Linked DNA regions of Methanolacinia paynteri. The protein of the gene in region 2 binds, or shares a complex with, the protein of the main gene of each other region. Links are inferred from orthologs where the notes say so. Each region holds a gene or a part of one and is shown on either strand. Other genes may lie near its edges.

The links.
Region 1: METPAY_RS07270 (region 2) and METPAY_RS07860 share a complex: the UniProt entries of both Methanocaldococcus jannaschii proteins name them as parts of the RNA polymerase complex. The link is inferred for Methanolacinia paynteri from one-to-one orthologs.
Region 3: METPAY_RS07270 (region 2) and rpoB share a complex: the UniProt entries of both Methanocaldococcus jannaschii proteins name them as parts of the RNA polymerase complex. The link is inferred for Methanolacinia paynteri from one-to-one orthologs.
Region 4: METPAY_RS07270 (region 2) and METPAY_RS00220 share a complex: the UniProt entries of both Methanocaldococcus jannaschii proteins name them as parts of the RNA polymerase complex. The link is inferred for Methanolacinia paynteri from one-to-one orthologs.

The regions. Positions count from the first base shown.
Region 1 is NZ_KN360931.1:163,812-171,784, reverse strand. The notes cover bases 1-2,821. They hold METPAY_RS07860 (DNA-directed RNA polymerase subunit B''), read right to left. Parts: upstream 2,281-2,821; coding sequence 721-2,280; downstream 1-720. Other genes in these bases: METPAY_RS07855 (DNA-directed RNA polymerase subunit H), read right to left, coding at 2,301-2,552; rpoB (DNA-directed RNA polymerase subunit B), read right to left, coding at 1-724. In the rest of the region: METPAY_RS07840 (response regulator), read right to left, coding at 2,921-3,541; METPAY_RS07835 (roadblock/LC7 domain-containing protein), read right to left, coding at 3,543-3,923; cell division ATPase MinD, read left to right, coding at 4,122-4,913; METPAY_RS07825 (hypothetical protein), read left to right, coding at 4,917-5,120; METPAY_RS07815 (damage-control phosphatase ARMT1 family protein), read left to right, coding at 5,331-6,197; METPAY_RS07810 (NfeD family protein), read left to right, coding at 6,250-6,705; METPAY_RS07805 (SPFH domain-containing protein), read left to right, coding at 6,706-7,797. UniProt on the Methanocaldococcus jannaschii protein: DNA-dependent RNA polymerase (RNAP) catalyzes the transcription of DNA into RNA using the four ribonucleoside triphosphates as substrates. The Rpo2 subunit (Rpo2N and Rpo2C in this organism) is implicated in DNA promoter recognition and in nucleotide binding.
Region 2 is NZ_KN360931.1:62,444-70,331, forward strand. What follows is about bases 2,268-5,003. They hold METPAY_RS07270 (RNA polymerase Rpb4 family protein), read right to left. Parts: upstream 3,943-5,003; coding sequence 3,592-3,942; downstream 2,268-3,591. Other genes in these bases: rsmA (16S rRNA (adenine(1518)-N(6)/adenine(1519)-N(6))-dimethyltransferase RsmA), read right to left, coding at 2,268-3,011; METPAY_RS07265 (DUF655 domain-containing protein), read right to left, coding at 3,008-3,568; METPAY_RS07275 (50S ribosomal protein L21e), read right to left, coding at 3,961-4,254; METPAY_RS07280 (tRNA pseudouridine(54/55) synthase Pus10), read right to left, coding at 4,268-5,003. In the rest of the region: METPAY_RS07250 (HemK2/MTQ2 family protein methyltransferase), read right to left, coding at 1-407; METPAY_RS07255 (ATP-binding protein), read left to right, coding at 500-2,236; more of rsmA, read right to left, coding at 2,238-2,267; more of METPAY_RS07280, read right to left, coding at 5,004-5,527; tRNA (pseudouridine(54)-N(1))-methyltransferase TrmY, read right to left, coding at 5,524-6,093; METPAY_RS07290 (signal recognition particle protein Srp54), read right to left, coding at 6,100-7,425; signal recognition particle-docking protein FtsY, read right to left, coding at 7,428-7,888. UniProt on the Methanocaldococcus jannaschii protein: DNA-dependent RNA polymerase (RNAP) catalyzes the transcription of DNA into RNA using the four ribonucleoside triphosphates as substrates. This subunit is less well bound than the others.
Region 3 is NZ_KN360931.1:170,476-173,475, reverse strand. It holds rpoB (DNA-directed RNA polymerase subunit B), read right to left. Parts: upstream 2,416-3,000; coding sequence 586-2,415; downstream 1-585. Other genes in the region: METPAY_RS07860 (DNA-directed RNA polymerase subunit B''), read right to left, coding at 2,412-3,000; METPAY_RS07870 (DNA-directed RNA polymerase subunit A'), read right to left, coding at 1-572. UniProt on the Methanocaldococcus jannaschii protein: DNA-dependent RNA polymerase (RNAP) catalyzes the transcription of DNA into RNA using the four ribonucleoside triphosphates as substrates. The Rpo2 subunit (Rpo2N and Rpo2C in this organism) is implicated in DNA promoter recognition and in nucleotide binding.
Region 4 is NZ_AXDV01000001.1:32,890-40,930, forward strand. What follows is about bases 2,868-5,756. They hold METPAY_RS00220 (DNA-directed RNA polymerase subunit L), read left to right. Parts: upstream 2,868-4,121; coding sequence 4,122-4,391; downstream 4,392-5,756. Other genes in these bases: METPAY_RS00210 (ATP-binding protein), read left to right, coding at 2,868-3,343; METPAY_RS00215 (MBL fold metallo-hydrolase), read left to right, coding at 3,340-4,059; METPAY_RS00225 (translation initiation factor IF-2 subunit beta), read right to left, coding at 4,412-5,029; METPAY_RS13960 (PAS domain-containing sensor histidine kinase), read left to right, coding at 5,232-5,756. In the rest of the region: METPAY_RS00200 (M24 family metallopeptidase), read left to right, coding at 1-1,079; map (type II methionyl aminopeptidase), read left to right, coding at 1,076-1,954; more of METPAY_RS00210, read left to right, coding at 2,060-2,867; more of METPAY_RS13960, read left to right, coding at 5,757-7,769; METPAY_RS00235 (response regulator), read left to right, coding at 7,867-8,041. UniProt on the Methanocaldococcus jannaschii protein: DNA-dependent RNA polymerase (RNAP) catalyzes the transcription of DNA into RNA using the four ribonucleoside triphosphates as substrates.

The DNA.
Region 1 (7,973 bases), 100 kb from region 2 along the record:
GCGATCTTCCTACACCGCGCTCGATGGAGGCCTTGTTGAAGATGAGAGCATCTTCAATGTTGAATCCTTCATATGAAAGAACGGCGACTACGAGGTTCTGTCCTGCAGCACGATCGTCCGACCCGATAACCTTCGAGGTCTGTGTGTGGACAATAGGCTTCTGGACGTAGTGCAGAAGATGACCTCTCGTATCCGGCCTGAGCTTCATGTTCGATGCGCCGAAACCAAGCGCCTGCTTGATCATACCGGCACCCATCGTGACACGCGGAGATGCATTGTGCTCGGGGAACGGAACATGCGCCGCACCGATACCGAGAATCAGCGAGGGATCGATCTCAAGATGGGTGTGCTCGGGAGTGAGGTCCTCCTCTCTTATTGCAATAAAGAGATCCTCTTCTTCCTCGGCATCGATGAACTCGATAAGTCCGCTGGATATGAGATCAGGGAATTCTATATCGTTGGTATCCAGTTTCCTGATATCATCGTTGGTGATAAGGGGTCTTCCGTTCTCGACGACGATCAACGGGCGTCTTGCACGGCCCCTGTCGGTATGAACGACAATATCCCCGTTAAATTCCTTGTATGAGATATTGATCTCGGTGGAAAGTTCCCCGCGCCTTCGCATCTTCCTGACGTTCTGGACGAGGACGGTGGGGTCCTCGCAGAGCCCGATGAGTGCTCCGTCTACAAAAACCCTTGATTTTTTAACTATATTTGCGCTCATAGAAACTCCTGTTTTAACTCCTCGACACCGAGATTGTACAGCACTCTCATAACGACCTGCTCGTCCTTTACACCCTTTGATATCTCGACCATCTGGGCGAAGTTCTTAACAAGACCACAGTTAGGACCTTCAGGAGTCTCCGACGGACAGATCCTTCCCCACTGTGTCGGGTGAAGATCACGGGCCTCGAAATGCGGCTGTGAACGTGAGAGAGGAGATATTACACGCCTCAGGTGAGAGATAACCGCCATGTGATCGACGCGGTCGAGAAGCTGGGATACACCGGTCCTTCCACCGACCCAGTTTCCTGTTGCAAGCGGGTGCAGGAGACGCTCGGTAAGAACGTCGGCACGGACCGCGGTGCTTATAGAGAGATCGCGGTGCCTCATGCTCGCACGCTCAAGCTGGTATTTTACATCTCTTGTGAGCCTGTTGAGCGAAATACGGAAGAGGTCTTCCATAAGATCACCCGCAAGCTTCAGGCGCTTGTTGGAGTAATGATCCTTGTCGTCGATCTTTCTCTTCTCGAGAACGAGATCGAAGCAGGCCTCCGCCATCCTTCCGAGGAAGTGAGCCTTTGCGAGCCTTACACTCTGGACGTGGGCGGCATAGCCGGGATCTTCCTCTTTTATGCCGTCGGGCATGAGTTCGTTTAAGTGCGGAAGAAGATAGTTGTCAAGAACGAACTCCGCACGCTTCCTCTGGTAATCGCGTGTCTGGTTCGGTGCGAGCTTCTTTCCGACATACATTATGCCCTCTTCGACAGTGTCGCATTCTCCCTCTTCGAGATTCTGGAGCATGAATGTAAGGATATCTTCGTCTGTCGAGACCGCGTTAACGATATCGTGGTCGCCGGTAAGGCCGAGCGATCTCATGAGATCGACGAACTTCAGGTGACCTGCCACGGACGGGAAGGACACCTCAAGAAGGTTCCTCTTGTTCCTCTCGACGATAACAAGCGCACGGTAACCGCGATACTGTGAGAATACCTTTGCCACAAAGATCTTTTCATTGTAGCGTTCGGTGAACTCGGTCATGATCTTGTTTGAGGCGAGATCCTCAAGCGTCATCAATACGCGCTCGGAACCGTTTACTATGAAATATCCGCCGGGATCGTGCGAATCCTCACCGTGCTCGATTCTCTCCTCATCGGACATCCCGTGCAGGTTGCAGGCCTTAGAGCCTACCATCACGGGAAGCTGACCGATAGTAGTCGTTACAGGATCGCTGCGGACATCTCCCTGAACGAGGACCATGTCAAGCAGTATGGGAGCCGCGTATGTCAGGTTTCTCAGTCGTGCCTCACTTGGGAAAAGGCTCGACTGGGAACCGTCCGCTTCACGGACAACCGGTTTTTCAACCCTGATATTTCCTAATTCCACCCACACGGGGTCATTGTCCTTGCCCCTCTGGGCAATATCTGTCTCAATGACCCTCTGTTCATCAACCACTTTCTGGAGATTGTATTCCAGGAAATAGTTGTATGAATCAAGCTGATGTCTTGCGACGTGTTCTCTTGAAAAGTAAGATTTTGATAATGTCTTTCGATCTAACAAAAAGACCACCCGGATAGTTTTTATTTCTTAGGCCTTTTTACAACCTGACGATACGCTTCAGCACGCCCCGCAGTCTGACTGTTGCGAACAATTCTGATTACATCATTGATCTTTGCGCCAATTTCCTTTACCGCCGGATCATCATGGTAAATCTTAGGAAGTTGGTCGCGGGTGATCTTGTAGGAGTTCAGAAGCTCTTCTACTTCCTCCACGCTCATAATCTGATGGTCTGGAACCATCATGTGTCCAATAACAGAAAAATTGGTGCTCATCTTTTGCCCCTGCCATATGTATTAATCTTTTTCAGATGTATCACCGCTAAAAAAACATGTACTCAGCCACACGAGTAAATCGTGTTAACGGGCCCGGAGGGATTTGAACCCCCGACCACCTGGTTAAAAGCCAGGCGCTCTGCCTAACTGAGCTACAGGCCCATTAGTATCTCCAATCAGCATTATTACAATGCATTGAAAGCACTTAAACTTATCCCTGTATTAAATATTAAAAATCTGAAACGACGGGTTTTTGAGAATCCTTCCGCGCAAGACGGCATTAAAAACGACTTTCCAGGCGCCGAAAGAAATATACGTGGATTGAAAAAATCAGAGGTAAAAAGAGACATATAATAAGAATCCGGCATTCAGGGGATAAATGTCTTTTTTATCTGCTTCAGTCGTTCTTCCTGGAGATTGATCGACATCTCCATACTTTTTATCGCCTGCGCGATATTTTCGCCGACCTTTAGCTCGTCGTTGCTGATATTGTAGGTAGACTCGAGTATTTTCAGCAAACGGCGGGATACGTCGACACTCTTGCTGAGACGTTCATATTCCTCGATAATCCTGTCCTCGATTCCCGCTTCTTTTGCCTCTTCGATCTTCTGGGATATCTCGTCCTTTCTTTTGAGAATATATTCTATTGCTTCGTATAGCTGACGATGAGTGGTGGGTTTCATCACGTAGTCTTCTATATATGCACCGTACTCCTGCGCCTCTTCGGGGGTGAGCTGTTTCGCAGTGAGCATCATAACAGGAATATCCCTCGTATCCGGGTTCGTCTTTATATTTTCGAGGGTCTCCCAACCGTCCATCGGCTCCATCATGATATCAAGAAGGATCAGATCCGGTTTCATATCCTTCAAAATCTCAAGACATTCAGGTCCGCTGTAGGCCGCTGTAGGCCTGTATCCCCCTCGCTCCAGCATTGCGACAAAAACATCGACAATCATCGGGCTGTCGTCCACCACAAGAATATCGTACATGTCAGAGATCCTCCCCTACTTTTTCAGATATTGAAGCAAGTTTATTTTTGAATGAAGATATATCGACGGATTGATTAATAACTGTGGCGATGATATTTCTCTTACCTGCCCTTTTTATTACCATAAGTCCGTCATTTTCCATCGTCTCTACCACAATAAAATCGGGGCGGCTTATATGAAATGTACCGAACGCCGCTTCAGACGAGGCAAATATCGTTGCACCGGTTATACCGAGAAAAGGAGAAGGGAAATCCGAATTATTGGATTTTCCGACTATTTTTCCGTCAGTAGAAACTATGACACTTGCAATCACACCGTTCAGCGATTGTATTTCATCAATATATCCCCTGATTTTAGTCTTCAAAGGGTTTTCATCAGTCATCTCGAGTATACCTCAGAAATAATATATACTGATTGTTAATATTCTTCTTTAAGGTATTTATCAAATTCTAATTATTATTCGGGCAGAATCATATATTTTATTCAATTCGTAACAGGCATTTATAATAACGATTTGGTCAGATAAATTAGATTAAGAATAAAATTCAGACAGGGGTAAAGAGACGGACTCAGCATAACCATGGTTACTACATATACTATAGCATCTGGAAAGGGGGGTACCGGAAAGACAACACTATCAGTAAATCTCGGAACGGCCCTTGCATCTTTCGGAAAAGAGACTTATATCCTTGATGCTGATATGGGAATGGCCAATCTGGGCATAGTCCTGGGTCTTGAAAATGTTCCGGTTACGCTGCACGAAGTGCTGGCGGGAAAGGCACATGTATCCGACATCATATATGACGGCCCTGAAGGCGTCAAAGTGGTTCCGAGCGGCATATCGCTGCAGGGTTTCCAGGATGCGGACCCGGAGCGTCTCCGGGACGTGATGAAAGAGATCATCAATCACTGCGAGATTCTTATCATCGACGCACCTGCCGGCATAAGCAGGGACGGGGTGATCCCGCTGGCAATTGCTGACGAAGTGATTCTTATAATCAATCCTGAACTCTCGTCGATGGTCGACGCCCTGAAGACGAAGATTCTTACAGAACTCATCGGGGGAAAAGTCAAAGGGTTTATATTGAATCGTGCGACATTTGAAAATACCGAGGTGAGTGTAAAGAAGATCCAGGAGGTTTTGGATCTGGATCTTATCGGGGTCGTCCCGGAAGATCCTAATGTAAGGAGGTCCGCGGCCTACCGCCAGCCGATTATTATCAGGTACCCTGATTCGCCTGCATCCGTCGAGATAAAGAGGATTGCGGCCAGGCTGGCAGGAATGGAATTTGATGCGGATAGTGTAAAAAAGAAGAAAGAGGACAAGTTCCTCGACAGACTGGCACGTTCTATGACAAAAAGAGGGGATTAAAAGATGGAGTTTGAGTTTGTTTCGTACCTGATCATTCTTTTCGGTATCGTAATTGTATTTCTGCTGTTTCTGCTCTACCTGATGCAGAGGAGAATCTATCAGCTTCTGGATGAAGTTGATGAGCTGAACAATACGATGACCGTAACCTGTGGGGAGATCGAAGCGCTTACAAAGAATGTAAACGACTTCAAGAAAAATAAAATTTAATTTTCTTCTGAAACGAAAAGATAAGTTAAATAAAGAGTTTCATCTAATATATACTGTCAAAGATTAAGGGGCCATAGGGTAGCTTGGACCATCCTAGGAGACTGGGGGTCTTCTGACCTGCGTTCGAATCGCAGTGGCCCCATTCGTTTTTTTAGCCGATTATTGCAGAGATTTTATGATACGTACAATTCAATAGAACAAGTGAATTACATGCTGATGTCAGAGAGATGCTCCGAATGCCTGCTGGGGAGGATAGAATATGAATGCAGGCTTGTTACCGATGATGAAAATATCATCAGGCAGGCGGTTGAAGATTGCAGAAAAATGGTGTCCGAAGCAAAAAAAGATGCAGGACCCGCACCCGAAATCTCGAGCGCACTCCACCGCCACGCGTGCAGTATTCTGGGCAATCCCGATCCTTACAGGAAGATCAAGGAGATGAACAACAAAGACGCCCTTGAACTCGAGGAAAAAATTGAGAAAGAACTTGTTACATTGCACGACTATTGTCTGGCTGCATCCATAGGAAACACCCTGGACTACGGTTCGCTGGAGCATGAGGTAACGGGCAATCTCTATGAGTTCTTCCGGGAGGAATTTTCAAAGGGTTTTACTGTAGAGAACATTGCGGATTTCGAACCTCTCTGCAGGAATATATTATACCTCTGCGACAACTCGGGCGAGATTGTCTTCGACAGGCTTCTTATAAAATATCTCAAGGAAAACGGCGCAAGAGTTGTAGTCGTTGTCAGGAGAAACCCGATAATCAACGATGCGACAATGAAAGATGCCATTGAACTCGGCCTGGACAAAATTGCAGACAAAGTCCTGACAAATACGGAAGAGATCGCCGAACTCGGGGTAAACCTCTCGTTGATCCCGGAGGAACTCGAAGAAGAGATCGGGAATGCGGATCTCATAATCTCGAAGGGCATGGCGAATTACGAATCTCTCAGCGAACTTAAAAAGACGCACCGTCTTCCCCCTGTGGCTTATCTTATGATGGTCAAATGCGAGCCGATCGCAGAGGATATCGGCATCCCGAAAGGATCGAGGATCGCCTGTCTTGTGAAGTAAAACGGAGCAGGACGATACTTAATATATCCTGCTAATACATTATCTGTTGATAATGATTGACATTAGCGTCATTGGATGGACCATCATTGCGATAGGCCTTATATTACTTTTGATCGAAGCCTATAATCCGGGTTTTTTTCTTGCGGTCCCCGGAACCACACTGATTATTCTCGGGATAATCGCCCTGCTTTTTCCGGGAATCTTCCAGTCGTCGATGATTATTATTATAGGAATTATAATCGTAATTGTCTCCAGCGCCATCTCCATATGGATATACAGCCATCTTACCCCTGAAGGAGTTGTTCCGATAACGATAAGCAGGGACTCGCTCACGGGAAAAACCGGTATTGTGAGGGAGACTGTAATACCCGACTCAATCTCCGGGAAGGTCGAGATCGACAACGTTGAATGGAGCGCAAAAAGCAGGGAGAATATAATCGAAAAAGGAAAAAAAGTCCGTGTAATCTCCTCGGAAGGAGTGCACGTGATAGTTGAAGAGGAAAATTAGATGCTTGATAATTTATTGTTCATAATCATATTCGCACTTGTAATCATCCTGATTGCAGCAAAAGGAGTAGTAATAATTCAGCCGTACGAACAGGCACTACAGATAAGACTGGGCCAGTATATCGGCCGGCTCAACCCGGGGTTCAGGTGGGTTATTCCGTTTATCACCGAAGTGATAAAGGTCGACCTGAGGACCCAGGTTATGGATGTCCCGCAGCAGGAAGTAATAACAAAGGACAATTCGCCGACAAATGTCGACGCTATAGTATATGTCAGGGTCGTCGACCCCGAGAAGTCAGTCTTCGAAGTATCCAATTATAAGATGGCAACCGTCGCGCTTGCACAGACAAGCCTCAGGGGAATTATCGGCGATCTCGAACTCGATGAGATTCTCTACAACAGGGAGCTTATCAACAACAGGCTGAGAGACTCTTTGGACAGGGAGACCGACCAGTGGGGAGTCAAAGTAGAAAGGGTCGAGATCAGGGAAGTCGATCCGGTCGGGGCAGTCAAGCAGGCAATGACCGAGCAGACTGCTGCTGAAAGAGAGAGGAGAGCCGCAATTCTGAGAGCAGACGGCGAGAAGAGGGCAGCCATTCTGAGCGCGGAAGGTAAGCGCCAGTCGATGATCCTCGAGGCTGAAGGAGAACGGCAGAGCAAGATCCTTCGTGCGGAAGGAGAGAGAAAATCAAAAATACTCGAGGCACAGGGACAGGCACAGGGACTCAGGATACTTTCATTGGGATCTCGACCGCTCGACAAGAAGGCAATTACGGTTCTCTCCCTCGACGCTCTCAAGCAGATGTCAGACGGGCAGGCTACGAAGATCATCTTCCCGTTCGAACTATCGGGACTGATCAAGCAGAGCGCAAAGTTCCTTGGAGCGGAAGAGGAAGAGTTCACGGACGAAACGTGGAAGGAGTACAAACTCGACGACTCGATCCTCGGAAAGCCGCCTTCGGATGTCGAGGTGGAAGACGCGACCGAATTTGTAAAGACAATCGAGAGCACGATCAAAGATATCGGGACCGATGTTGCACCTGAACCGGGAGATCCTGTAGGGTCGGATAAACCGGAAGAAAATAAATCTTAATCTTTTTTTGCCTCGTAAAATACGTTGAACTGCTTTATTGTTTACAGATCTTATCCGGCAACCCCGGCACCGGCGGCCAGGCCGCCGGACGGCCCCTCCCTAGGGGCCTTGCCCTAAGATAATCTTCTCACGGCACGCCCGGGGACCGGCAAGGGTCCCCCGGGCTGTTGAATTTA
Region 2 (7,888 bases):
GACAGGGCTGAACCGAGCTGTTCGGCGAATTTTTGAATCGTGGCTCTTCCGTCCTCACCGCCGTCAAGTGCATATTCCAGCCAGTCATCGATCCGCTCTTCCGGCTTCGTAGGGAGGTACGGCGGGTTGAAGATCACGAGATCGAAGGTACCGCAGATCCCGGAGAACAGGTCAGTCCTTACAACCTCTACGCCGTTCTTCTTTGCGGTGATGCAGGCATAGGGATTGATATCGGTTGCAATCGCATACTCTGCTTTATCCCTGATTCCCGACGAGATGAATCCGCTGCCTGTTCCGATCTCTATAACCCGGTCCTGTGATTTGATCTCGTGCATGACTGCTTCAGACAGCAAAAATGTATCTTCTTCAGGCCGGTAGACCTGCTCGTGGTAGAATAATTCAGTCATATCTGCCAGATCCGTCAATCACAGGGAAATTGCAGAATAATATTTTCATAAATATTCTTAAAACCTTTTGATTACTAAGTATTGTTAGAAAGATGCAGCTTAGGATAGGTAAAGCAGGGGGAAGGGACTTTAGTGTCGATGCCCAGGAGCTGGTAACCGGGAGGACGTGCATAATCGCACAGTCAGGGGCCGGGAAGAGCTGGAGTATTGCTGTATTATGCGAGAAGATGTGTGAAGCCGGGATCGGTTTCTGCCTGATCGATACCGAGGGCGAATACTATTCGCTGAAGGAAAAATTCGATAATATATGGTGGGTCGGGGCGGAAGGAGCGGATTCAGAGTGCGAAGATATCGAGATGGACTACGATATCGAGAGGGTCAATCTCAAGCATCTTATGGAGAGAGCGGTCGCAGAAAGCCGGCCTGTAATCTTCGATGTCTCCGAGGTCGACATGATCCCGCGTGTCACCCGCCTTGTAAATATACTCTATGATGTGTCGACCGAGCAGAGAAAACCGTACTTACTGATAGTCGAAGAGGCCGACAAATTCATCCCCCAGTCCAAGGATTCGATAAAAAAGATAGAAGAGATATCCCGCCGTGGGAGAAAGAGAGGCCTGGGGCTTCTTGTGGCGACCCAGAGGCCTGCAATAGTCACCAAGAACGTTCTTTCCCAGTGCAACAACCAGATAATCGGAAAACTATCCATTGAAAACGATCTTAAGGCCGTGGGTTTGTTCTTCAGCTCCAAGCAGGAGGTTGAAGAGCTGACAACCCTTACACCCGGTGATTTCTTCGTGATGGGAACAGTTACCCATGAAAAGACGAAGATGAGATTCGGGAAGAGGCTTACGAAACACAGGGGCCTCACACCTCTTCTTGAGGAGAAGGAGATCACATCCGAAACCGTTCCGGAGGACGAACCCGAGGATGAAGTTTCATTCAAACTGGACTCCGATGCGGCAATCGATGACGGTGCTAAAAAGGAGACAGGATCGGTTTCCCCTGCGGAGCCTGTTGACAATAAACCTCCGGAGCAGAAGAGCAAAAAGAGGAAACCAAGAGCTAAGTCCTCGATCGATGCAAAGGGCGGCAAGAACTGCATCGTTCCGACCCTTTCAAGGGATGAGGTTCTTGATATCGCATATTCCAGACTAAAAAAACGCAGGTTTGGAATCGGAACGGATGAAAGACTGATTGCTGCCGAATTATCCTTCAGGCCTGTTTATTTTGTTCTTGTCAGGTACATCAAGAGCAGGATCATCAGGAGCGGCTCGACCATTGAGAATTCTTTCTTTTTAGACGGGCTGACAGGCGATTGCGTCGATATTGCAGGAGGGATCGCGTTCAGGCGGTGTTTCAGCGAGTACATTGGGCTTGATGAAGATTCCATTCTTGTTCTCGACGGCATGCCCCTGGCAGGGGAGACATCCGTAGAGATCGAGGCACGAACGCGTTTTCCGAGAAAGGCCGTCGAGAAGGCGGTGGCATCCCTGCTTGAACGCAAACTTCTCACGAACGGTGAAGCTGTAGGGGAATCCGGCGAGATAAAATATGTCCCGCTCGTAAAAAAGAGGCTCCCTGCTCTTTCCACGAGGATTGTAAAGACGGATTTCAGGTTCGGCCTGCCCGAGGAGGGAGAGGTAATCGAAGAGACTGTTCAGAAGGATGACGTGAGGACTATCCTAAAGGCGATAGAACCGACGTCCGAGATCGTCGAATTCAAAACATTTTATTATCCTGTATACGAGATCAGGATCGCAGCCGATCATGAAGAGAAAACGGTCTCAATAGATGCCCTAACAGGAAAAGAGGTCCGCTGGATCTGAATTATGCGGTTGCAATATTCGAGATATCGGAAAAATCCTTCAGGGAAAGTTCCTCGGCTCTCTTTTTCAGCATTTCATCGGGAAGATTATCGATAATTCTCTCGTATCTCTCTTCTCCGATCACCGACCTTGAGGATTTGAGTGATTTCTTCAGGGTCTTTCTCCTGTGTGAAAACAGCTCCCTTACAAGAATCGAGTAGAATTCCGGATCATCCACAGGATATGTAAGTTCCTCTTTCATCGTTATTCTCACGACCATCGAATCGACGGCGGGAGGCGGGGAGAAGGCTTCGGGAGGCAGGTTGAGAAGAGGCATCACCTTTGCGTATGTCTGAACCATCACGGAAAGTCTTCCGCAGTCGCTGGTCCCCGGCAGTGCCATCATGCGGAGGGCGAACTCTTTTTGGTACATAAGTACCGCCTCCTTGAACCCGTGCTCGAGGAGCCTGAAGGTAATCTTCGATGATACGGAATATGGAAGATTTGCAATAACGATATCGAAATCAGGGTAATCGCACCTGACGGCATCTTCGTTGAGCAGAGTCAGCCGGCCTGAGTCGATCTCGTCCGCAAAACGCGATCCTAGGATCTCGATCATCTTCGGATCGATCTCGATAGCGATTACCTTCGCTCCTCTTTCAAGCAGCTCTTTTGTAAGCGCTCCTTTCCCCGGGCCGATCTCGAGGACGGTCTGATCTTTGATATCTGAAAAATGGGCAATTTTCCTGACCGCATCGGGATCGGTCAGGAAGTGCTGATCATGAGGAGCACTCATTTTGAAGTAAAAAGATGATATTTTATGTTTGGATCTTCGATCTCTTCGACTATTCTTTTGATTATCATCTGCTCCGGGTGGGGAATGGTCTTGATTCTCTCGCTTATGTCGGCAAAGTTCTCGAACGGTTTCTTGTTCCTCTCGTCGAGAATTTCCCACATGAGTTTCTTACCGATCCCCGGGAGAAGATGAAGCATATGCTGCTTTGATGTAATCGGTACAGCCTTGTTGAAGAAATCTACATATTTCTGCTCGTTCTCCAGTACGATCTTTTCAATTGCGTACGGGAGTTCGAGCTTGGCCGTCTGGGTGAGGTCCTCGTATCCGATCCTGCGCTTTACACGTTCAATTTTATCTCTTTCCTTATCACCGATGTATACTGTCTCTTCAGTTTTTATCTCGGCATTCTTGGGAACCAGCTCCAGGAGTTTGTACTGATCTGTACCTACTGCCTGTACCAAAGGTTCTTTCTTGAACTGGGGCCGGCGTGCATCGCCGTGTCCCATAGGAAGATAATCTAAAACTACCGCATAAAGCTCTTTTTTATCTGAACGCATAAGAGGAACACCCCCAAAAAAAATTAAAAGTGCTGCTCGACAAGGTCCAGGATCTCATCGAGCTCCTCACCTGAAAGGGTGAAGCGCTCTTTTGCATAGATTGCCCTAAGCTCGTCTCTTGTCCTGGGCATTATGCTTGCAATCCTGAATGCAATGTCGGGCTTTATTTTTTCCAGCGAAAGGAGTTTCTCGACAAGTTCCCTGGATTTTTCCGCACTTGTCTTTGAGAGATGATTGGCATGCTCAATGCTTCTGCGAAGCTCGTATGACATTTCTTTGCCTGCACCGAGACGGTCCGCCTCGACCTTCAGCAGCATCTCCCTCATTTCCTGAAGGGTTATCCTCTCTTCGCTATCTATTCCTTTTACTTTCATGCCAACCACTATGAATGATTACTGCTTTTGTGGTTTTAGATGTTGCGGTCTTGCGACTACAGTCTTTCTGGAATTGCCGTCGTTGATCTCAAGGACCCATGCGTGACCCTGCTTCCCGATAATTTCGCCGGTTCTTCCCTGGAACCTGCGGTGGGGCATGCCTTTCTGCACACTGGAATCGATTACGATGTGTACCTTCTGGCCTTCTTCGAATTCCTGAATGATTGAAGTTACAGGAGCCATTCCTCTCTTTCTGAGATCTTTCTTGAACTTATATCGGGTCTTTTTTCTCTGACCAAAGTGATGTGCCATTTTGATTCTCTCCTTAATTTTGAATAATTTCGCCGGTTCTGGTTTCGGGAACAACGCTCTCGACCATTACAACATCCAGACTTTTTACCCGGGCGGGGCGGTTGATTATCTCCGAAAGGCTCGGACTCGTCCGTCCTTCATCGCCCGATATCAGTTCCTTGATGTAGAGTCCGGCATCCCCAAGCACTTCTATCCTGAAGCTGTCGTCCTCTACACCAGTGCAGCTGATGTCGATGCACTGACGTTTTCTGACCTTGTCTGCCCTCCGGTGAGAAACCCTTTCCGGGGTGCGCTGATTAATTATAGCCCCACGGAGGCTGTTTAAGGCAGATTTGACTTCATCTGCCGAAAATTCGCCTTCTACTTCCACCAGAATGCTGTACTTTTTATGAGCTTTTCCCGATTTAAGGGTTTCCACCTCTTTGCGATCGCTGATGTGATCAATGGTTACGGAAACCCTTCCTCCGGCGCTTTCATTGATTGTCTTTTCAAGCTCTTCGGGATCGAACGATCTGATCGCCGGCTCGACTATCTCGATTACGAAAGGCCTGCCGGTACCGAGCATCCTTGCGTCGATATCTTCCCTGCCGGCCCCATGAAGGACTGCATCTTTCGATTTGAAGACTTCGATTGCAGGTCTCCCGATAAGTTCCTCTACCGAGTCTGCATACATCTTGCCGGTGAAGTTGCACCTTTCGCATCCTTTGCCCCTGCACACCCTGCAATGCCAGCGTGTCTGGGGGATTCCTCTTTCGTACTTGCAGTACCTGCCGTAGATGTAGAGGGGATTGATCTCGATTTCAACGGTTCCTTCAGGGATATTGCATACTGCAACGACATCGGGCCTCTTGAAGTCGACCTGTTTTCCCGTGATGCTGCTGACGATCTTTCCGACCTCCCTGTTGAATTCAGCTTTCAGGGGTTCGGGCGATTCTAGTCCGAGATCTGTCCAGACCATCTCCTCGCTCTCTGCAGAGAGGGGAGGGACGCGGCATCCGACGAGCATCGTTTCAAACTCGATCCCGGAAAGAGCGTCCGCGATCTTCTTCGCCCACTCTTCGGCAGTGTCGAAGATGTTGCCGCAGATCCAGCATTTTCCGGTCTCCCTGCTGTAGGGGATATTCTTCTCAAGCGAGTATGCGATCCTGAGAGATCTTCCCCGCTCCTCGTTTCCGAGTCCGTGGGAGAGCTTTCCGAAGAACCTGCCCAGGCAGTGATCGCATACGGGTCCGTATTCGAGGATCTCGCCGACCTTCTCAAGTATGTCGCTCATTTTTCTCTCCTGTCGTGTTCATTGAGGATTACGATAACAGTATGATCCGCGTGCAGCACCTTCGGCCCGGCGGAGATCTTCGGGAGATCCTTTATCAGACTCTCTTCCTCTTCTGAAAAATTCATGTGATCCGAGAGTATGTAGTTCTCCGGAACATCCTCTACGCTGCGGATGTCCGTTCCGTTTTCATCGAGAACTGAAAAGTCGATCTCATCCAGGAGTCTTTCCAGTCCGCCGTTTCTGATGTAGATGCCCTTTGTGGATTCGATGAACTCCTCTCCGCAGACAACCTGAAGTGCTTTTTTTATCAGCGAGCCTGCACTCCTCTCGTCGGGATTGAGGTAGCGAACTTCGTTTCCCTTAATCAGGATTGTCTTCGGGGGATTGGGTTCTCCGAGGAGGAGAAGATAACATTCGACATCCCTCCGGAGATCGTGGGAGAGGAAGAAGCAGGAGTTGACGCACCTGCACAGGACATCCATCCTTCCTGCCCCACCGGGCATGTCGTTAAGGGAAAAACCGCCTTCGGTAACAGCCTTGTGGCCGATAATAAGAAATCTTTTCATCAGCCTTTACATCCCGCCGCCGAACTTCTTCATCATCCGCTGCATGTTGAATTTGCCGCCGCCCATCCCCTTGAATCCTTTAAGGGTGCGCTGCATCGTTTTATGGTACTTGAGGAGTTCCCTTACTTCTTCCTGGGAGACTCCCGCGCCCGTGGCAATCCTCTGGATTCTCGATGCATGAATAACGGAGGGATCGTCAAGCTCCTCGTTTGTCATGGAGTCCATGATCACCTTGTAGGCTTCCATCTTCTTTCCGGTGGTATCGAAGGCATCCTCGGGGATCTCTATGTTTCCGAGCGGAAGCATCGACATGACCTGCTTTAAGGGGCCCATCTTCTTCAGGGATTCAAGCTGCTTGTACATGTCCCTGAGGGTGAACTTTCCTTTCATCATGGCGTTTACATCGACTTCTTCAGCGTTGATAGCCTCCTCTGCGCGTTCGATGAGGGACTTCAGGTCTCCCATTCCGAGAAGTCTCGAGATGAAGCTGTCGGGATCGAAGCGTTCGAGATCGTCTATAGTCTCTCCGCTTCCGACGAATACGATACCCGATCCGGTTTCGGCTACGGCCGACAAGGCACCGCCGCCCTTTGCAGTTCCGTCCATCTTCGTGATGATGACACCGTCGATGCTGATTGCATCGTGGAACCTTGCAGCCTGCTCGCGCGCCTGCTGACCGAGTGCCGCATCGAGAACGAGCCACCTGTGCGACGCCTTCGAGAGATCGTTTATTTTGATAATCTCGTCGATGAGCTCGTCTTCGAGCGCATGACGGCCCTGTGTATCGATAATCAGGACTTCAGCGTTCTTGAGCTGCTTCATGCCGTTTTCGACGATCTTAACGGCATCGGTCTCTCCAGGTTCCCCGTAGCAGGGGACGTTTACCTTGTCGCAGAGTGTCTTTAACTGGTCGTATGCACCGGGCCTGAAGACATCCGCACAGATTACTCCTACTCTCAGTCCTTTCTTCTGGAAGTACCTGCTGAGTTTTCCGGTCGTGGTCGTCTTTCCGCTTCCCTGTAGACCGGCCATGAGGATCGTCTGCGGACCGAGCGTTACCTCGATCTCCTCGCCCATGAGGTTTACGAGCTCCTGGTACACGATCCTTAAGACGTGCTCACGGACGCTCATTCCCTTGGGTGGCTCTTCTTCGAGCGAACGCTGCTTGATGGCCTTCGAGAGATTCATTACAAGCTTGACATTTACATCGGCCTGCAGGAGCACTCTCTGGAGATCCTTTACAAGCTCCTCTACCGCTACCTTGTCGATTACGGTCTTTCCGGCAAGTTTCTTTAACGCGTCCTTTAATCCCGAGCCCAGGCGATCGAGCATAATTAATCCTCCTCCAGGAGTTCTTCAACCATTTTTTCAGGTTCGAACGGGACAATATCGTCGTAGCCCTGCCCCATTCCGAGGAACATAAGCGGCTTGCCGATCGTATGTGCAATCGAGATCGCCGCACCGCCCTTGGTGTCCATGTCTGCTTTAGTAAGCACAACCACATCTGTACCAACAGCCGAGTTGAACTCTTCCGCACGTATCACCGCATCGTTGCCTGCGACTGCCTCGTCGACATATGCGACGATGTCGGGATTCATCACGCGGCGGATCTTTTCGAGCTGCTTCATCAGGTTCCCTTTGTTGTGGAATCTGCCTGCGGTATCGGCAAGGACAACATCGATGTCATGCGCCTTTGCGTAGTTCACGGTGTCGAACAGGACCGCAGAAGGATCTGCTCCCTCCTGGTGGCTGATAACCTTGACTCCGATGCGATCGGCGTGAGTCTTCATCTGCT
Region 3 (3,000 bases), 110 kb from region 2 along the record:
AGCCTGAGATCCTCGTCGGGTATCTTCTCAAGCCTTGCACGAATATCGGCAGGTGTCAGCTTGTGATCGATCTTCCTTCCGTTCTCGTCGGTCATGACCTCGGAGAATGTCGTAGGCTTCTCGAAGTTGATCTTGAGCTGCTGTTCGCCGCAGTAAGGGCAGACACGTTCCTTCTTGATATCCTTTTCAGAGATAACGTCCTCGTTTCTCTCGTCTTCCGGACCGAGAACCTTGTGGATCTCATCCTCGCTCAAAAGCAGTCTGCCGCACTCACGGCAGGAGACCCTTAAGAGCTTCCTGATAAGTCTCGTATATCCTACATGGATAACCGGTTTCGCAAGCTCGATATGGCCGAAGTGGCCCGGACAATCGCTTGCACGGTTTCCGCAGGTCTTGCATCTCAGACCCGGATCAATTACACCGAGGTGGAGATCCATCAGACCCTGGGGGTAGGGGAAACCATCGTCGTCATAGGTATCCGCCCAGATGATCTTCCTGACACTCATCTTGCGGATATCTTTCGGAGAAAGTAACCCGAACTCTATTTTTCCTACTCTTTTTGGACTTGCCATATTTTCGGCCCCCTTATACCTGGTCCTCCAGGTGAAGCCTGGGTGCAATACCCATACTCTTCATCTCATCAAGGAGCAGTTTGAATGCGTAACTCATCTCGACCGAGTAGATATCGGTCTCATTACCGCATGCAAGACATCTCGTCACATTGCGGTTGTGGTCGAGGAACGCAATCATACCGCACTTTGCACAGACATACTGCTGGACTTTGTCGGACTCATCGAGGAGACGCTCCTTTAAGGCCATTGCAGCGCCGTGTCCTATAAGCACATCACGCTCCATCTCTCCGAACCTCAGACCTCCTTCACGTGCACGACCTTCTGTCGGCTGGCGTGTGAGAACCTGAACAGGTCCGCGTGAACGTGCGTGCATCTTGGAAGATACCATGTGGTACAGCTTCTGGTAGTAGATTACCCCGACATAGATGTCGGCCTTGAACTGCTTTCCCGTGATACCGTCGTACATCACTTCACGGCCGTTGTGGGCAAACCCGAGAGCCTGAAGCGAGTCCCTGAGCGTATCCTCTTCTTCCCCGGAGAAGGCGGTCGCCTCGATTCTCCTTCCTTCGAGCGAACCGACCTTTCCTCCGAGCATCTCGAGCATGTGCCCGACAGTCATACGGGATGGAATCGCGTGCGGGTTGACAACAAGGTCTGGGGCTATTCCTGCCTCAGTAAATGGCATATTCTCCTGCGGGATGATAAGACCGACAACTCCCTTCTGACCGTGCCTCGATGCGAACTTGTCGCCGACTTCCGGAACACGGATATCACGTGTTCTTACCTTCACGAGACGTGAGGAGTTCTCTCCTTCGGTAAGAATGACAGTATCGACGATACCGCGCTCGTTGCTCCTCATCGTTACCGAGGTGTCACGGCGCTTCTCTACAGAGATCAGCTCTCCGCTGGGCTCTTCAAGGAAACGCGGGGGAGATGTCTTTCCGATAAGAACATCCTTCTCGCGTACGACCGTCTCGGGATTGATTATACCATCGGAATCGAGGTTCTGGTAGGACTCCGCACCGTGCGAACCCGAAACTTCCTCGTCCGGTACCTCGATCTTGTCGATCTGTCCTCCCGGATAACGCCTCTCCTCACCGTCATATGTCCTGAAGAAGTGCGATCTTCCTACACCGCGCTCGATGGAGGCCTTGTTGAAGATGAGAGCATCTTCAATGTTGAATCCTTCATATGAAAGAACGGCGACTACGAGGTTCTGTCCTGCAGCACGATCGTCCGACCCGATAACCTTCGAGGTCTGTGTGTGGACAATAGGCTTCTGGACGTAGTGCAGAAGATGACCTCTCGTATCCGGCCTGAGCTTCATGTTCGATGCGCCGAAACCAAGCGCCTGCTTGATCATACCGGCACCCATCGTGACACGCGGAGATGCATTGTGCTCGGGGAACGGAACATGCGCCGCACCGATACCGAGAATCAGCGAGGGATCGATCTCAAGATGGGTGTGCTCGGGAGTGAGGTCCTCCTCTCTTATTGCAATAAAGAGATCCTCTTCTTCCTCGGCATCGATGAACTCGATAAGTCCGCTGGATATGAGATCAGGGAATTCTATATCGTTGGTATCCAGTTTCCTGATATCATCGTTGGTGATAAGGGGTCTTCCGTTCTCGACGACGATCAACGGGCGTCTTGCACGGCCCCTGTCGGTATGAACGACAATATCCCCGTTAAATTCCTTGTATGAGATATTGATCTCGGTGGAAAGTTCCCCGCGCCTTCGCATCTTCCTGACGTTCTGGACGAGGACGGTGGGGTCCTCGCAGAGCCCGATGAGTGCTCCGTCTACAAAAACCCTTGATTTTTTAACTATATTTGCGCTCATAGAAACTCCTGTTTTAACTCCTCGACACCGAGATTGTACAGCACTCTCATAACGACCTGCTCGTCCTTTACACCCTTTGATATCTCGACCATCTGGGCGAAGTTCTTAACAAGACCACAGTTAGGACCTTCAGGAGTCTCCGACGGACAGATCCTTCCCCACTGTGTCGGGTGAAGATCACGGGCCTCGAAATGCGGCTGTGAACGTGAGAGAGGAGATATTACACGCCTCAGGTGAGAGATAACCGCCATGTGATCGACGCGGTCGAGAAGCTGGGATACACCGGTCCTTCCACCGACCCAGTTTCCTGTTGCAAGCGGGTGCAGGAGACGCTCGGTAAGAACGTCGGCACGGACCGCGGTGCTTATAGAGAGATCGCGGTGCCTCATGCTCGCACGCTCAAGCTGGTATTTTACATCTCTTGTGAGCCTGTTGAGCGAAATACGGAAGAGGTCTTCCATAAGATCACCCGCAAGCTTCAGGCGCTTGTTGGAGTAATGATCCTTGTCGTCGATCTTTCTCTTCTCGAGAACGAGATCGAAGCAGGCCTCCGCCATCCTTCCGAGGAAGTGAGCCTTTGCGAGC
Region 4 (8,041 bases), on a different replicon or contig from region 2:
TCGCTTATGCCGATTCTTCCAACCCGGATATGATGTATCTTACGGAATTTCAGGTAAACGACCCGCTTGTATATCTCAAAAAACGTGGCGAGGGAGGCGTTCTGATCGTCCCGCAGATGGAGTACGACCGCGCTCTTCAGGAATCCCGCTGCGAAGTGATAAACCGTGGCGATGCCGGATTTTTCGACGACCTCGAAAAGCACAAGGACGGGCTTTCGGCGATGGCGTCGATGGTGTCCCGCCTTGCAGGAGACGGCATTCTCTTATCGCCGGATGTCCCCGTATCTTTTGCAAAAAAGATCGAAACCTTCTGTGGGACTGCCGTTGACGAGGGAACAGTCTCTGAGATGAGATCCGTGAAGACCCGGGCCCAGGCGGACAACATCAGGAAAGTCCAGAAGACAACCGAAGAAGCGATGGAGCTTGCCATCTCGCTTATAAAAAATGCCGAATGCAAAGACGGCGAATTGTATCTCGGGAGCGAACCCCTCACATCCGATTACATAAGAAACGAGATGCACTGCTTCTTCTTAAGGAGGGGGCTTGTCGCAAGCGATACCATAGTATCCTGCGGGAAGGAGACCGCAATCCCGCACTGTATCGGCAACGGGGTAATACTTGAAAACGAGCCCGTTGTCATAGACGTATTCCCCTGTGACTCGAAGAGCGGCTATTATTCTGATATGACGAGGACGGTAGTAAGGGGAGAGCCCGATCCCGAGATCGAGGCGATGTATTCATGCGTCAGGGAAGCAAAAATACATGCAAAAGGAATGATTGCCGAAGGGCGGACCGGAAAAGAGATCCACGAATATGTAGTGAACTTTTTCGACGAGAACGGCTATACTTCAGGGAAGGAAGGCTTCATTCATAGTCTCGGCCACGGGGTGGGGCTTGCAGTTCACGAAGGGCCGTCACTTTCGCCTTCCGGGGGAAAACTCGTCGAAGGAAATATCGTAACCGTGGAGCCCGGTCTTTACTATAAAAAGATCGGCGGGGTAAGGCTGGAAGACATAGGAATGGTTACAAAAACCGGATTTGATTGCTTTACAGATTATCCGGAGGATATCAGAATATGATCGATGATGAAATATTAAATAAATATCTTGAAGCAGGAAAGATAGCGAAAGAATGCAGGGAATTTGCAGCAGGGAAAGTAAAGGTCGGCGCCAAGATCCTGGATGTTGTCGTCGAGAGCGAGCAGAAGATACTGTCAATGGGTGCCGGAATTGCATTCCCCCTGAATATCTCCCTCAACGAGGCCGCCGCTCACGATACCGCCTCTCCCGGTGACGAACGGGTCTTTAAGGCCGGCGATGTCGTCAAGGTTGATCTTGGGGTCCACATAGACGGGTACATCGCCGATACGGCGGTTACCGTCGATCTCGGGAAGAACGATCTCCTGGTGGAGGCCTCGAAGGCCGCGCTTCATGCGGCAATCGATATGGTCCGTCCGGGAGTAAGAACTGGGCAGATCGGTGCAGCAGTCCAGGCCGAGATCGAGAGCCGCGGGTACCGCCCCGTGGCAAACCTTACAGGCCACGGACTTGGTCAATACCTGCTCCACGGGATTCCGACGATCCCCAATGTCGGTATGCAGGGCGGGACAGAGCTCGAGGAAGGTATGGTCTTCGCAATCGAACCCTTTGCATCCACAGGTTCCGGGATTGTCTCGGACGCATCCCGTACCGAGATCTACAGCCAGATCTCGTCGCGTCAGATCAGGCTTCCTTCCGCAAGAAAGCTCATGAAAAAAGTTGCCGAACGAAACAGTCTCCCGTTCTCCAGGCACTGGTATTACGAAGAAAAATCCGATCTGGCGATTGCCCAGTTGGTGAAGCAGAATATCCTCAGGGGTTATCCTGTACTTCATGACGTGGCAGGATCGCTTGTATCCCAGGCCGAGCATACGATGATCGTTACGGATGACGGGTGCATTGTAACGACTGTTTAATATTGTATTACAACGAATAATATTAAATTATTTTTTCAGTTTTCAGGATAATATAGCGTGAGATAATATTATCCCGTTTGAGCAGTAAAATATGATGTTGTACATATGAATGCCGACGACAAGGAACTGGCGATCGATATTCTTGAGTTTCTCATAACCGCGGATATTATCAATAAAAATGAAGAGCTCACGAAACTCGACCTGCCCAAAAAATACTGGAAATTTTTCGGCACCGGCGACTACAATACGGATATTGACAGGCCAATAACAATCGGAGAGTCCCTCATCAGCAAGGTTTGCATTGCTGACAATGCAATAGAAATTGTCAAACAGAACCCCTTCGTCAAGTTCGATGAATTCGGGAAGAGGTTCGGAATCACTACGCTTGACGCCGCAGCGGCATGGTTCCTCCGCCAGGCCGGGAAAGAGCGGATAATGAGAAATCCTGTTCTTGCCCGTTATTATGAGAAGGCCGGAGATGCCGGTATATCCTATAAAGAATCCCTTGAGAGCGTCCCTCGGTTCATCGATTCGAAGGAGTACCTTGAGGCGAAGGTAAACCATATCATCGGTGACGACGAGGAGCTCAAGGCGGCACGCGGGCTTATCATCATCAGTTCTCCCGAAGAGATCGAATATTCGCTCGACGATCTGGTCTGTACTCCCAAACAGGAAGAAGGGATCAAAAAGATCGAGATTGCACTGAAGAACAGGGAGTTCCTTAAGGAAAGAAGGATATTCGAGTTCGGAAAACTCCTCTTCGTCGGCCCGCCGGGAACAGGAAAGACATCGCTGGCTCTTGCAATGTCGAAGGCGCTTAAGATGCCGCTGCTCGAGGTCCGGCTTGCAATGGTAACATCGCAGTACCTTGGCGAGACTTCGAAGAACATCGATCGTATATTCGATATTGCAAGGAGACTTTCGCCGTGCATACTGTTTATCGACGAGTTCGATTTCGTTGCCAAGAGCCGCGTGACCGAGGACAACGGTGCTATGAAGCGTGCGGTCAACATGCTCCTTAAAAATATAGATACGGTCAGCTTCGTCAGGAACGGCGTGGTCCTGATTGGTGCGACGAATCACCCTGCCCTCCTCGACGAGGCGGCCTGGAGACGTTTTGACGATGTCATCGAATTCCCGCTTCCCGATTACGAGATGAGGGTTGAGATCCTGAAAAAGATCACCAGCACTCTCGACTGCACCTGTGATTTTGAGGAACTTGCGGCAGAGACCGAAGGCTTTTCAGGTGCCGATCTCAGGATAATGATAAAGGAGTCCATAATCTCTGCTCTTATGAGGGACAGCTTCGAGCTTTCCGAATTCGATGTGGAGCAGGGTATGGGCAGCGTCCGTGAAAGGGACACGATTCGCCAGAGCGCCTCGATATGAAGATAACAATTCTCGGTACCGGCGATACTGTCGGAACCCCCCGTGTGGGGTGCGACTGCGGGGTCTGCACCCTTGCAACCGAAGAAGGCCGTTCACGTCTCAGGACATCTTTTTTGATCGAGAATGAAGGAAAAAATATACTAATAGATACATCCCCCGATTTAAAGGAGCAGCTGATCCGGACAGGTGCGCCGAAGATAGGCGCTGTGCTTTGGACACATGCACATTACGATCATATCGCGGGATTCAACGAGTTCTACAGGGTGCAGGACTTCCCGCCTGCATATACGCCTGAAAAAGTGATGGATGATATCTCAGGCTTCTTTCATTTTTTGAGATTTAAGAAGAACATCGTCGAACCGTACGAGCCTTTCATCCTTTTCGGGATGGAGATCACGTTTGTTACAGTCAATCACCCCCCTATAGACACCTATGGGATTGTAATCCGTTACAACGGGAAAAAGATCGGTTACACTTCAGATACGAACCCGAACCTTCCTGAAAGGACGGTGAAGGAACTGATGAACTGTGATCTTCTTTTCTTAGACGCCCTGATGCTCCCTGACGTCCACATCGGAAAGCACATGAATATAGCCGAAGCAGAAGACCTTGCACAAAAACTCTCGCCGAAAGAGTACTATTTTGTCCACATGAGCCACAGGATTCCTATGTCATACCCGCACGCCGCCACGGATTTTATGACATTCGAGTTCTGATTTTTGTGGCTGATTCGACCAATACTTATATACTCGTATAAAATCCAAGAATATGGGTACCTATGGAGATAAAAGTAATAGAACTAAAGGACGATCTCGCACGCATAATGTTTGTCGGGGAAGGGCATACCTTCATGAATGTACTTGTGGATGAGATTCTGAAGAATCCCGAAGTCGATGTCGCAAACTACAGCAGTGAGTTCCATTTTACAGATCCTGTACTTCTTGTAACTACAAAGAATGGTAAAAATCCGCTCGATGCAATCCGTGAAGCTGCATCTGCAATTTCCGGCAATTGTACAGGGCTTATTGAGACTCTTAACAATTCCTGAAAAAAAATATAAAAAAAATATTATTTTCTGATTGGTTCCGTAAAGGCGATAGTGCCTGCAACTCTTGTTATCTTCACCCTGACCTTCTGGCCCGGTTTCGTATTTGCAACGTAAAGCGTATATTTGCCGACCTTTGCAACGCCGTCTCCTCTTTTGGAGAGGAACTGGATCTCGGCATCGATCTCTTTTCCTTCCTCGACAAGATTTGCGGTTGCGTCTCCCCTGGCTCTCCTCTTCCTTACAGGTCTGTGCCCTCCGCATGCATCGCACCTGAGCATCATGATCCTTCCGTCTTTCACGAGCCTTGTATCGGGTTTCCCGCACTCTGAACAGATCACGTAATCTTCGGTATACTTATTCACAAGATCTGCAATAAGATCGCGATCGAATTTTCCGTTGAATATTGCACGGTTCCCGTCTATCTTGCCGGCCGTTCCAAGCTCTCCAAGCAGGTATTTCATAACATGGTCGGGCTCTCTTCTGAGGGTGGAGACGATATCGGAAAAATTTTCAAGAACCGTTGTTTTCCCCTCAATGTACACCCTGGCTTCGGGTACCTGAAAACGTCCCTCATCACCGGAAGTCTCCGTGATGTTGCTGTATGCCTTTTCTAAAAGGGCTTCATAAGGGTCTGTCATGTCTAATAATATTGATGCTTTAAATAGATATAACTCACTTTGCTGACCTCCTCCCAGGCAAAGAATAAAAATTCGAATCTGCAAAAGATTGAATATCACTTCTGAACTTCGTTTAGACAGGGGAAACAAAACATGTACTTTTAATGGTAAAAAGGAACAATACATCCGATAGTTACCTTAGGAGGAATTATTTTTGAAGGTGATGGAGCCGTTTTTGGAAATAATCGGTGAAGAGTCCGGCAAAAAGGATATTTCTTATCTGGCTATGATCGGGCTTGTCATTTTCATGGTCGTGCTTTCCGAAACTGCTCTGGTCTTTACAACCAGCGGTCTTTTTCTCCTTTTGTCCAATCTCTTCTATTTCCCGCTGATCTATATAAACATGAAATGCTATGAACGGGGCCTTGCAGTCAACTCTGCTTTGGGTGCAGTATATTTTATAATATCCCTGTTTCTGGTTCATTTCGATGTTGTAGATATCCTGATTGCATTCTCAATGACAGTGACATATATTGCGGTCGGGATCAGCATAGCAATGATATCAAAGACGAACAATGAGAATAAAAATATCCTGATCGACAGCATCAGCAATTATGAAAATTTCTTCGAGGAGATCCAGGATGCAGTTCTTGTCTACAATTCTTCAGGGGAGATTCTCGGCGTCAACAATGCTGCATCAAGATTATTCGGCCTGGAAAAGAAGTACCTTACTTTTCTTAAAATTGAGGACCTGGGGAATTTCATTGAAAAGGATGATCTGAAAAAAGCGTTCTACGATATCAGCCCCTCCAAAAGCGGTTTTACGGATACCCGGCTGAAACAACAGGGTGGGAATACAATCTATGTCGAAATTCTCTCGAGCGCTGTAGATCCGTCAAAAGGAATTATGAGGGCTTATATCCGGGATGTCACCTCCAGGGTTGTCGCAGAGGAGAAGATCCATGATAGCGAAGCGCGGTACCGGCACCTCACAAATCAACTGCCCGAGATGATATTCGAGCTGGATACCGATGGAAATTTCACATTTTCAACACGTTATTCTATCAATCTTGCCGGAAAAACACCTGAAGAACTTACAGGCGGGATGAAGTTCTGGGACATTCTGGTTGAAGATGACAGGGATCGTGCCCGTAAAAATCTGGAATGGTTCTATAAAGGGATGTTTCTGGGCGCAGTGGAATACAGGCTGGCTAAACCCGACGGTGCCGTTATTCCTGTTATGGTTCATTTCAGCTATGATTTTGACGACAACAGTGCGGTGCAGGGGATCAGGGGCCTTGCTATGGATATCAGCCAAAGGAAAAGGATGGAGATGGCCCTGCGCCGAAACGAAAAAAAATTCAGAAGTCTGTTTGAGAATTCAAATGACGCTGTTATCATATTCGACAGGGACGGCTATATAATCGATATAAATACACGTCTTTGTCTTATGCTGGGCATAAGGAGGGATGAGGCAGTTTCCCAGACTCTTGAGTCCCGTTTTCCCGTGCCCGAATGGGGCAAAATATCGCAGATGTATGAAAATTCATCATCCGAAGGTGTCTGTTTCGAGTCCCGGATGCAGAATAAGGAAGGATCATTCATCGATGTTGAGATAAGCTCCGGGATAATCGATCCCGGAGAAGGCCTTTATCAGGCGATCCTAAGGGATATATCCGAAAGGAAGCGTGCCGAAGCTGAGCTTGCCCTCAGCAGGGGCAGACTCAACCTGGCAATAGAGGGCGCCGGAATGTGTGTTTGGGACTGGGATCTGGAGAAAGACGAGATGGTCTTCGAAGGCAAGTATGAAGAGATGTTTGGCCTTTTGAACGGGAATGATAATAGTCACGGCGCTATATGGAGGGAAATTCTCCAGGAGGAGTTCTATACAAAGATTATGGATCTGTATTCCAACTGCAATGACCCGGAGAAATCAGATCCGAAATCCGCACAATTCGAATCCGAGTATAAATTCAGGACATCTGCAGGGACATACAAATGGATAGTAGTTCTCGGCAAAGTCGTGAAATGCAGTTCAGACGGGAATCCTATACGGATAACCGGTATAATGCAGGATGTATCCGATAAAAGAAGGTCGCAGAATGCATTATATGAGGCAAATAAAAAACTCAATCTTCTCTCCAGTATAACCCGGCATGATATACTGAACCAGATCGCCGGCGTCAGGGGATTTACCGATATCCTGAGCAAAAGGCTTCCTGAGAAAAACTCAGAACTTCTGCATTACCTTGATATGATCAAGAAGGCCACATCCAATATCCAGGAACAGATTACTTTTACAAAGGATTACCAGAATATCGGCGTAGAAAGTCCTGCCTGGCAGAACCTTGAAAAGGTTATCGAATCTTCACGCTCAAAAGCCCAGCTCAGGGATATTGCGTTCTTCAATGAATGTCATGGCCTTGAAATTTATGCAGACCCGATGATTGAAAAGATCTTTTTCAACCTGCTGGATAATGCCATCCGCCACGGCGGCAGTGTAACCGAGATTGATGTGAAATGCAGAAAAAGCAGGAATTTCCTCTTCATAATTGTTCGTGACAACGGGACTGGTGTACCCGTCGATCTTAAGGAAAAGATCTTCGATCATGGTTATGGCAGCAATACCGGACTCGGGCTGTTTCTTGTAAGGGAGATTCTCGGGATTACGGGTATGGAGATTAAAGAGGTGGGTGAACCCGGAAGCGGTGCGGTATTCGAGATAAAAATACCCGCCGATCATTTCAGACAGATCGGATAGAGAGAACCCGAATGCCGAAATGGTATAAATAGGAAACAAATTTTAACTTTCGGGTAGACAGCCTATCTGTTAAAATATTTCAATGAGGGATTGGTAAATGCACGATAAAAAAATTCTCGTAGTTGAAGATGATGCGATAATTTCCGAACTTATCATGTGGCGGCTGAAGGATCTCGGTTATGCCAACTGCAAATTTGTTTCCTCGGGAGAAGAAGCTGTTGAGGAAGCCAGGGCGATGTCTCCCGATCTGATCCTGATGGATGTTACACTTG